Regions from separate parts of the Bacillus cereus group sp. N8 genome, predicted to be linked through region 2. Evidence: riboswitches for the same ligand, from Rfam matches in the RefSeq annotation. Region 2 holds a riboswitch; each other region holds the start of a gene.

Region 1 (3,220 bases), on a different contig from region 2:
TTATACGGATTATGGCCAATTGCGTGGATTATTATTATGTCAGTATTTTTATATAAAATTTCCGTGAAAACAGGTCAATTTGATGTTATTCGTGCATCTGTATTATCAATTACGAATGACCATCGTTTACTTGTTATTTTGATCGGTTTTTCATTTGGAGCATTTTTAGAAGGAGCAGCAGGATTTGGTGCACCAGTAGCGATTACGGCAGCGCTTCTTGCAGGTCTTGGCTTAAATCCTTTATATGCGGCTGGTCTTTGTTTGATCGCAAATACTGCACCAGTAGCATTCGGAGCGATGGGAATTCCGATTACAGTAGCTGGACAAGTAACTGGTATTGATCCGCATAAAATCGGACAAATGGCTGGACATCAATTACCGTTCTTATCATTATTTGTTCCGTTCTTTATCGTATTTTTAATGGATGGATTTAAAGGGGTAAGACAAACATGGCCTGCTCTATTTGTAGCGGGTAGTTCATTTGCAATTACGCAGTTTATTACAGCGACATTCTTAGGGCCAGAACTTCCGGATATTACATCGGCACTTGTAAGTTTAGTAAGTTTATCGCTCTTCTTAAAAGTTTGGCAGCCGAAAGAAATCTATCAGTCTAAACAAGCAAATAGTGAAGTAGCAGCAACGGCTGCGACATCTATGCCGAAACTAACAGTAGGAAAAGTAGTAAAAGCATGGTCTCCGTTCATTATTTTAACGGTGATGGTTGTGATTTGGAGCCAAAGTTTCTTTAAGGCGTTATTCGCTCCAGGAGGGGCTTTAGAAAGCCTTGTAGTTAAGTTTGAAATTCCAGGATTGCACAATTTAGTAATGAAAGCAGAGCCGATAGTAAATAAGCCAACGCCTTATGAAGCAGTCCTGAAATTAGATATTTTATCAGCAACTGGAACAGCGATTTTAATTGCATGTATCATTTCTATCTTTATTTTAAAAATGAGTGCAAAAGATGCAGTAGCAACATTTAAAGAAACGTTAAACGAACTAAAAATGCCAATTCTATCTATCGGATTCGTATTAGGATTCGCATTTATCGCAAACTATTCGGGTTTATCTTCTACATTAGCGTTAGCACTAGCAGGAACTGGCGGGTTATTCCCGTTCTTCTCACCATTCCTAGGCTGGATCGGCGTATTCTTAACAGGATCAGATACGTCAGCGAACGCACTGTTCTCGAATTTACAAGCAATTACAGCACAGCAAATTGGCGTGCCTGAAGTGCTTCTCGTTGCAGCAAATACAACGGGCGGTGTAACAGGTAAAATGATTTCTCCGCAATCGATTGCAATCGCTTGTGCGGCAGTTGGTCTTGCTGGGAAAGAATCAGATCTGTTCCGCTTTACAGTGAAGCATAGTTTATTCTTCGTAATTATTGTTGGGATTATGACTTATGTACAGGCTTATTATTTAACTTGGATGATTCCTTAAACAGCAAAAGAAATAGACTTTGCATTTTTCAGATTATCGTGTATGATGGGAAAGTATTGAAAATTAAATCAGTGATAAACTAGGGGTGCCTAACGTATGCGTAGGCTGAGAGAGAAGCGCGTGAACTTCTTAACCCTTTGGACCTGATCTGGCTCGTACCAGCGTAGGGAAGTTAACGGCTTTACATAATTATGCCTTTATGAGCCAGGTCCTTGTTTTTTTATGGACCTGGCTCTTTTTATTTTGGCATACGCTGGCCATATCTCGTCCTTGTCACGTACAGGGGGGCAACAAAAGTTATGAAACAATCTGTTTCAGCTGAGCAAATTGAATTGAAATCGAGTTTACCAGGAAGTAAGAAAGTATATGTGGATGGACCGCGTGAAGGTATGAAGGTACCGATGCGCGAGATTGCACAAAGCGAAACGAACGGTGTCCCAAATCCGCCAATCCGTGTGTATGATACGAGTGGACCTTATACAGATCCTGCCTATAAAGTGGAGCTGGAAAAGGGGATTCCAACGCCGCGTCATTCTTGGACCCTGGAGCGCGGAGATGTAGAAGCATACGAAGGACGTGAAGTGAAACCAGAGGATGACGGTGTGAAAGTGGCTTCGAAACATACACCTGTTTTCCCGCAAATGGATCGCCAGCCGCTTAGAGCAAAGCAAGGTGCAAATGTTACGCAAATGCATTATGCACGTAATGGCGTTATTACGTCTGAGATGGAATATGTTGCGATTCGTGAAGGGATAGAGCCTGAATTTGTTCGTAAGGAAATCGCGGAAGGTCGCGCGATTTTACCAGCGAATATTAACCATCCGGAAGCAGAACCGATGATTATCGGACGTAATTTCCATGTGAAGGTAAATGCGAATATTGGAAACTCTGCCGTATCTTCTTCTATTGCAGAAGAAGTAGAGAAGATGACGTGGGCGACTCGCTGGGGTGCAGATACGATTATGGATTTATCTACAGGTAAAAACATTCATACAACACGTGAGTGGATTATTCGTAATGCTCCTGTACCAGTTGGAACTGTGCCCATTTATCAAGCGCTTGAAAAAGTAAACGGAATTGCAGAGGATTTAACGTGGGAAGTGTATCGTGATACGTTAATTGAGCAAGCGGAGCAAGGCGTTGATTACTTTACGATTCACGCCGGCGTATTACTTCGCTACATTCCAATTACTGCAAAGCGTACGACAGGTATTGTTTCGCGTGGTGGTTCGATTATGGCGCAGTGGTGTTTATTCCATCATAAAGAAAACTTCCTATATACTCATTTTGAAGAGATTTGTGAAATTATGAAGCAGTACGATGTTTCGTTCTCTCTTGGAGATGGATTACGCCCAGGTTCGATTGCAGATGCAAATGACGAAGCGCAATTCTCTGAGCTTGAAACACTTGGTGAGTTGACGAAAATTGCTTGGAGACATGATGTGCAAGTTATGATTGAAGGACCTGGGCATGTACCGATGCATTTAATTAAAGAGAATATGGAGAAAGAGCTTGATATTTGTCAGGGCGCGCCGTTCTATACACTTGGGCCGTTAACGACAGATATTGCACCAGGTTATGACCATATTACATCAGCGATTGGGGCTGCGATGATCGGCTGGTTTGGAACGGCGATGCTTTGTTATGTAACTCCGAAAGAACATTTAGGTTTACCGAATAAAGATGATGTTCGCGAAGGGGTTATTACGTACAAAATCGCTGCGCATGCGGCTGATCTTGCGAAAGGGCATAAAACGGCTCATCAGCGTGATGATGCACT
Region 2 (3,220 bases):
ATGGGAGGAGTATCCTCTGAAAAACAAGTATCAATTATGACTGGGAATGAAATGATTGCACATTTAGATAAAAATAAGTATGAAATCGTTCCAATTACGTTAAATGAAAAAATGGATTTAATTGAAAAAGCGAAAGACATTGATTTTGCATTGCTAGCATTACACGGAAAATACGGAGAAGATGGTACAGTTCAAGGAACACTTGAGAGTTTAGGTATTCCATATAGCGGTAGCAATATGTTATCTAGCGGTATATGTATGGACAAAAATATTTCGAAAAAGATTTTGCGTTATGAAGGAGTAGAAACACCAGATTGGATTGAACTTACAAAAATGGAGGATCTAAAGCTTGATGATTTAGATAAGTTAGGATTTCCGTTAGTGGTAAAACCAAACTCTGGCGGCTCGAGTGTTGGCGTAAAGATCGTCAATGATAAAAATGAATTAATCTCAATGCTGGAAACTGTATTCGAATGGGATTCTGAAGTAGTAATTGAGAAGTATATAAAAGGTGACGAGATTACATGTTCAATTTTTGATGGTAAACAGTTACCTATCGTTTCAATTCGACATGCAGCTGAGTTTTTTGACTACAATGCAAAATACGATGATGTTAGTACAATTGAAGAAGTTATAGAACTTCCAGCTGAAGTACAGGAACGTGTAAATAAAGCGTCATTGGCATGTTATAAAGCATTAAAATGTAGTGTTTATGCAAGGGTTGATATGATGGTGAAGGATGGAATTCCATATGTAATGGAGGTTAATACATTACCAGGAATGACACAATCAAGTTTACTACCAAAAAGTGCAGATGCGGCTGGAATTAATTATAGTAAACTATTAGATATGATAATTGAAACTTCATTAAAAGTAAGGAAAGAAGAAGGTTTTTAAGATATTTGTACAATTAAAACTTTTGATAGTTCTACGAAGTATGCTATGATAATTGCAATACGACAACCAAATATTTATCCACTAGGGGGGCCTTTATAGGCTGAGATCAAATGGGAATTTGAGACTCTTAGTACCTGATCTGGTTAATACCAGCGTAGGGAAGTGGGAAGACAATCATAATTAACGAATAAATAAACATTGTCTATTTCACTTTCTTTACGCCTGTAAAGAAAGTTTTTTTATTTTACAGCTATAATAATTGTGGGTAAACACGTATGGTTTATAAATTATTGGAGGGATATAAATGACTTTTTCACAATCATTACGTAAAGAAGTAGATTCAATTTGGGAAGCTAGTTTTAATCATCCTTTTGTAAAAAAACTTGGCGAAGGAACGTTAGATTTAGCTAGTTTTCGCTATTATGTGCTTCAAGATTCATATTATTTAAGTCATTTTGCTAGAGTACAAACTTTAGGAGCGGCAAAGGCACTGGAATTAGAAACGACAGCTCGTATGGCACACCATGCTCAAAATACATACGAGGCAGAATTATCATTACATGAGAATTTTGCTAAGAAATTAGGGATTACAAAAGAAGAAAAAGATAATTTTATCCCTGCGCCAACTGCATATGCATATACATCTCATATGTATCGTGCAGCTTATGAAGGGCATTTAGGAGATATTATTGCAGCTATTTTACCTTGCTACTGGTTATATTATGAAATTGGTGAGCGTTTAAAAGAGTGTCAGCCAGAAGAACCAATTTATAACGAATGGATTTCTGCTTATGGATCTGATTGGTTCCGTACATTAGTTGAAGAGCAAATTACACGGTTAGATACTATCGCTGAACAAGTGACAGAGTCTGACCGCAAGCGTATGAAACAGCATTTCATTATTAGTAGTCAATATGAATATTCATTTTGGGAAATGGCTTATACTTTAGAAAAGTGGCCAGTGGATACAGATGTAAAAGATGTAATAAGATAAAGAAAAGAGGTATTGCTAATACGTATGTATGGACAATACTTTTTTTAGGTTTTTGTAAATCATAAATACAACACAAGCGCTTGGTATGGCGCTCAAGGCAGGCTTGTAGGTGGATGGTATGAAACTGACAAAAGAAGAACGCAAAGAGCTCACATACCAAATTGGCGATATTATCGAACAGAAATGTAGACGTTGTTATTATAACCGTACATCTAACGAATGTTTCAGTATCAATGAATGTAAGGAGTGCCCGACTGGTGAAGAATTACGCCAGTTGGGTAGATACCTTGATACGCAGCCGAGAAATCGTGGTGGAAAACGAAAAGATATACCCATTGGGCTTACTCCGGAGCGTGTACGCGAATTGAATTAACAAGGCATCCCAGATAAAGATATTAGCATTATGTATAATCGTAGCCCCTCTTATGTAGAGAAAATGAAACAACAATGGAAGCAAGCTGGTGTTTGGAAAGGACTAACTATTTATAGTTTAAACAAGCATTAATTAATTATACAAACAAAAAAAGAGCACTTTGTATAGGTGACATGATAGGGCGTGCGTAATGATCGAGATAATTACTTCCCGCATATTTATATGTTTTAAATAAAGGCCCTTTTCGTATAGATTGTTGTTTTTTTGCGATGAAAATAAGACCTTAGATTAAATCCAGGTCTTAAGTATTTATGAAAGCTTTCTTCGTATGGCGATATTAATCTTCAACACGATTTCCAAGTCCAAACAATCACCTAAATAAATGCACAAGGTAGAATCCGAAAATCAGCTTTATAAATATTTACTAAAATTCTATTTTTTGTGCACATTACCATTTAGAATATTCTTGCATTTTCTAATATTTCGTTTGATTTGCTGATTTTCAAAAAAATAAACCTCTGTACCTGCCCAAATAAAAACCCAACACACAATGCTTAATACTCCTGCAACATAGGCATGAGTGCTTGAAAGTTTCAAGAATATTAACCCAACAATAATACCAAGCACAAACAAAACAATAGCCTTTTTGACATTTCTCGAATATGTATATTCCTCTTCGTTCAAGAGGTTAGAAAAAGTGTTAAATGTGGCAGTCTTCAATGACTTTTCGTCAAAATCATTCTGACTTAAAAAAAATATTTCTACTTCTTTTCTTTTGCCACTGTGCAGTTTTGACAAAATAAAATCTTCAAGGTCAGAGCTTAGGTGAACATCATCTGAGCTATAATATCTTGAAAACGGAGTATCAGTTTCATCTAAATAGATATTTATACTTAATTCATCTTTCATGTTAACCCTCCTTTAAATCCAATTTACTAGTTGAAAGTCAACCTTTT
Region 3 (3,220 bases), on a different contig from region 2:
ACAATTTACCTAACTAAATATGGCAGTGGGTTCACTGCATTTGTTTTTTCAAGATTCCATTCCCCATTATGTAATTCAAAATGGAGATGTTGCCCGTATGAATGACCTGTATTTCCCATATGACCGACTAATTGTCCAGCTCGCACCTGATCCCCAACTTGTACGGCACGATCCTTCATATGAGCATAAACTGTTGTATATAACTTTCCATTTATTTGATGGGCGACGAACACGACATTGCCATAGCTAGCCGAATAATAAGATTTCACAACTTTACCTGCAGCAGCAGCTTGAATAGAGATGTCGCCTTGTGCTGCAATATCTATACCATAATGCATTTGTTCCCAGCGCATATCAAAAGTTGAGCTAATTCTTCCTTGAGTTGGAAATTTGAAAACAGCTGGAATTGATGAAGGTTGAGCTGTTTTAGTTTGTGATTGATTTTGATGTTGCACTATATAATGTTTTGCTACATATCCGTATCCTGTGCCAAAACGAATTTTATACCAAGTACCTACCGTTTCTACTACTTGTACTTGTGTACCATTTTGTAGCGAGCCAAGTAGAGTGCTACTTGTACTAGCCTTGCTACGTACATTTAATTTTGGTGTTGCAACAGTATAAGAAGGTGAACCTTGTACAGTTACACCTTTTACTAGAGGTGTGGATCCATTAGATACAAAGTATTTTTGTACGTACCCAATTTGACCGTTATGTAATATTTTGTACCAATCCCCTTGTTCACCTTGAATGGTAATGAATTGACCATTTGGTAATATATCTAGAATAGAAGACCCTGTATTAGGTTCAGAACGAACGTTTAATGCGTTTGCATTTACGATATATTGATTCTTTGATTGAACATTTTTTTTGAATAGAATTGCATCTTTTTTTATGTAGCCTGTTTTGTTGTTAACAGATACTTTATACCAATCTTGAGTTGTCTCAAGAATAGTAACCGGGCTATTAAATCGAATGTTTTCAATTATTGCACTGTCTGCATGGTTATTTTGATGTAGTGCAACGTTGTCAATTTTTACATATCCAGTTTTTACTTTAGATGGTTGCGTAGCAGCAGCTGTTTGTATATCGGATTCTCCCATAGAAGGAAGTAAAGAAGCAATTGCGATAGTAGTGGCTGTTAAAGCAGTAGTTTTCATATTCATGTAATAAAGACCTCCTCTAGTTGTATAGTTGTAATTTTATTATAGTATAAAGATATAATATATTGGTCGTATTCACATAAATGTAATATGAAATCAATAAAAATAATGTTAGAAGAGAGGTTCGTATATAAATATTGTATATATCATTTGTGGGATCGCATTTATATTTATTTAACACATTATTGTCTAATTAATAATTAAGAAAATTAAAACAGTTGATGATGTCTTATTACGGTGTTATACTGACAGTGATAATTTTATAGTTTGCTAGGAGAGCTGGTGTTGCCAGCTGAGAGTAGGCCGTAAGCCTTTGATCCTTTTCATTACCTGATCTAGATTATGCTAGCGTAGGGAAGCAATTCGGACACTAACAATGAGTCCCCGTTTCTTTGCGTATAGAAACGGGGCTTTTTTATTTGAAAATTTCATATTGAAACCACTAGGGGTGCTTGATGTGCTGAGAGAGGAATAATCCTTAACCCTTACAGACCTGATCTAGGTAATACTAGCGAAGGGAAGTGGACAACGAATAAATGTATAATTTTATTTGCTGTAACCACTTCTTATATAGAAGTGGTTTTTTATTTAGATACGTATATCGGAAGGGGATAGAGAAATGAAATTTTGCGATAGATTATTAGAAACTGTGCAACCTGTTTGGGAGAAAAGTCATAATCATCCGTTTGTAGTAGGTATGGGGGATGGCACGCTAGAAAAAGATAAATTTCAGTATTATATTATTCAAGATTATTTATATTTGTTAGATTATGCAAAGTTATATGCGATTGGTGTTGTAAAAGCAACGAATCCACAAGTAATGGGAAAGTTTGCTGAACAAATTGATGGAATTTTAAATGGAGAAATGACAATCCATAAACAGTATGCAAAAAGACTTGGTATTTCTGTACGAGAGATGGAATCTGCAAAACCATCTGCTAAAAATTTAGCTTATACAAATTACATGATGTCTGTATCTCAAAATGGCACACTTGCGGAATTAATAGCAGCACTTCTACCATGTATGTGGAGTTATTGGGAGATTGGAAAGCGTTTAAACGATATTCCTGGAGCAAGAGATCATGAGTTCTTTGGTGAATGGATTCAAGGATATAGTTCTGAAGAATACGGTAATCTTTGTATTTGGTTAATAGATTTATTAAATGAAATGGCAATTGGAAAGTCAGAGAAAGAGCTAGACCGATTAGAGGAAATTTTCTTATATTCCAGCCGATTTGAATATTTATTCTGGGATATGTCCTATCGTAAGGAGATGTGGGGTTTTGAGGAGCAAGAACATACTACAGTTTCATAATGTTTCTTTTCATTATGATGAGAAACCAATCATCGATGAATTAAATGCTTCTATACAAGAGAAAGAGTTTGTAAGCATTATCGGACCAAGTGGCTGCGGGAAAAGTACTTTATTTCGCCTTATTACGGGGTTAGAAGAAGCAAGTGCTGGACAAATAGAGCTGACAGAAACAAAGAGTCACCCTGTAGGATATATGCCTCAAAAAGATATGCTTTTGCCGTGGAGAACAATTATTGAAAATGCTGCGTTACCTTTAGAGTGCCAAGGTGTGCAGAAGAAAGAAGCGCAAGTAAAAGCGAAAGAACTGTTACATAAATTTGGGTTACAAGGATACGAGGCGAAATATCCGAAAGATTTATCTGGTGGTATGAGACAACGTGTATCTTTTATCCGAACTTTATTAACGGGCGGGGAGATATTATTGTTAGATGAACCGTTTAGCGCATTGGACGCTTTAACGAAGGCATCTTTGCAAGAATGGTTATTTGAACAATGGAAAGAGTGGGAAAAAACAATTTTATTTATCACTCATGATGTTGAAGAGGCGTTGTTTCTTTCTAATCGAATTTTCGTTGTAGAAAATCAACCGATAGCAACTTTAACTGAGCGAATTGTGCCGCTTGATCGTAACCGAACACGAAAGGATTTATATAGGCCTGAAGTATTGGCGCTTAAAGATGAGATCCTTAGTATGTTACAAAGGCAGGTACTTGTATGATGAACCGTTTGAAAGAATTAGTTC

What was found. A riboswitch is a leader RNA that binds a small molecule or an ion and turns the genes downstream of it on or off. The one in region 2 is predicted to bind thiamine pyrophosphate.
Region 1: another riboswitch for thiamine pyrophosphate. It lies ahead of thiC (phosphomethylpyrimidine synthase ThiC); the one in region 2 lies ahead of tenA (thiaminase II).
Region 3: another riboswitch for thiamine pyrophosphate. It lies ahead of tenA (thiaminase II); the one in region 2 lies ahead of tenA (thiaminase II).

Annotation. Positions count from the first base shown of each region.
Region 1 is NZ_JAEHBK010000029.1:27,230-30,449, forward strand. It holds gene lldP (L-lactate permease) at 1-1,440, shown strand, start outside; TPP riboswitch at 1,512-1,627, shown strand; gene thiC (phosphomethylpyrimidine synthase ThiC) at 1,740-3,220, shown strand, end outside.
Region 2 is NZ_JAEHBK010000022.1:8,414-11,633, forward strand. It holds gene ddlB (D-alanine--D-alanine ligase) at 1-897, shown strand, start outside; TPP riboswitch at 971-1,075, shown strand; gene tenA (thiaminase II) at 1,202-1,891, shown strand; partial or broken gene JDS80_RS23130 (hypothetical protein) at 2,010-2,396, shown strand; gene JDS80_RS23135 (hypothetical protein) at 2,697-3,173, opposite strand.
Region 3 is NZ_JAEHBK010000020.1:3,941-7,160, forward strand. It holds gene JDS80_RS22380 (SH3 domain-containing protein) at 6-1,166, opposite strand; TPP riboswitch at 1,426-1,537, shown strand; TPP riboswitch at 1,598-1,700, shown strand; gene tenA (thiaminase II) at 1,783-2,478, shown strand; gene JDS80_RS22390 (ABC transporter ATP-binding protein) at 2,447-3,196, shown strand; gene JDS80_RS22395 (ABC transporter permease) at 3,196-3,220, shown strand, end outside.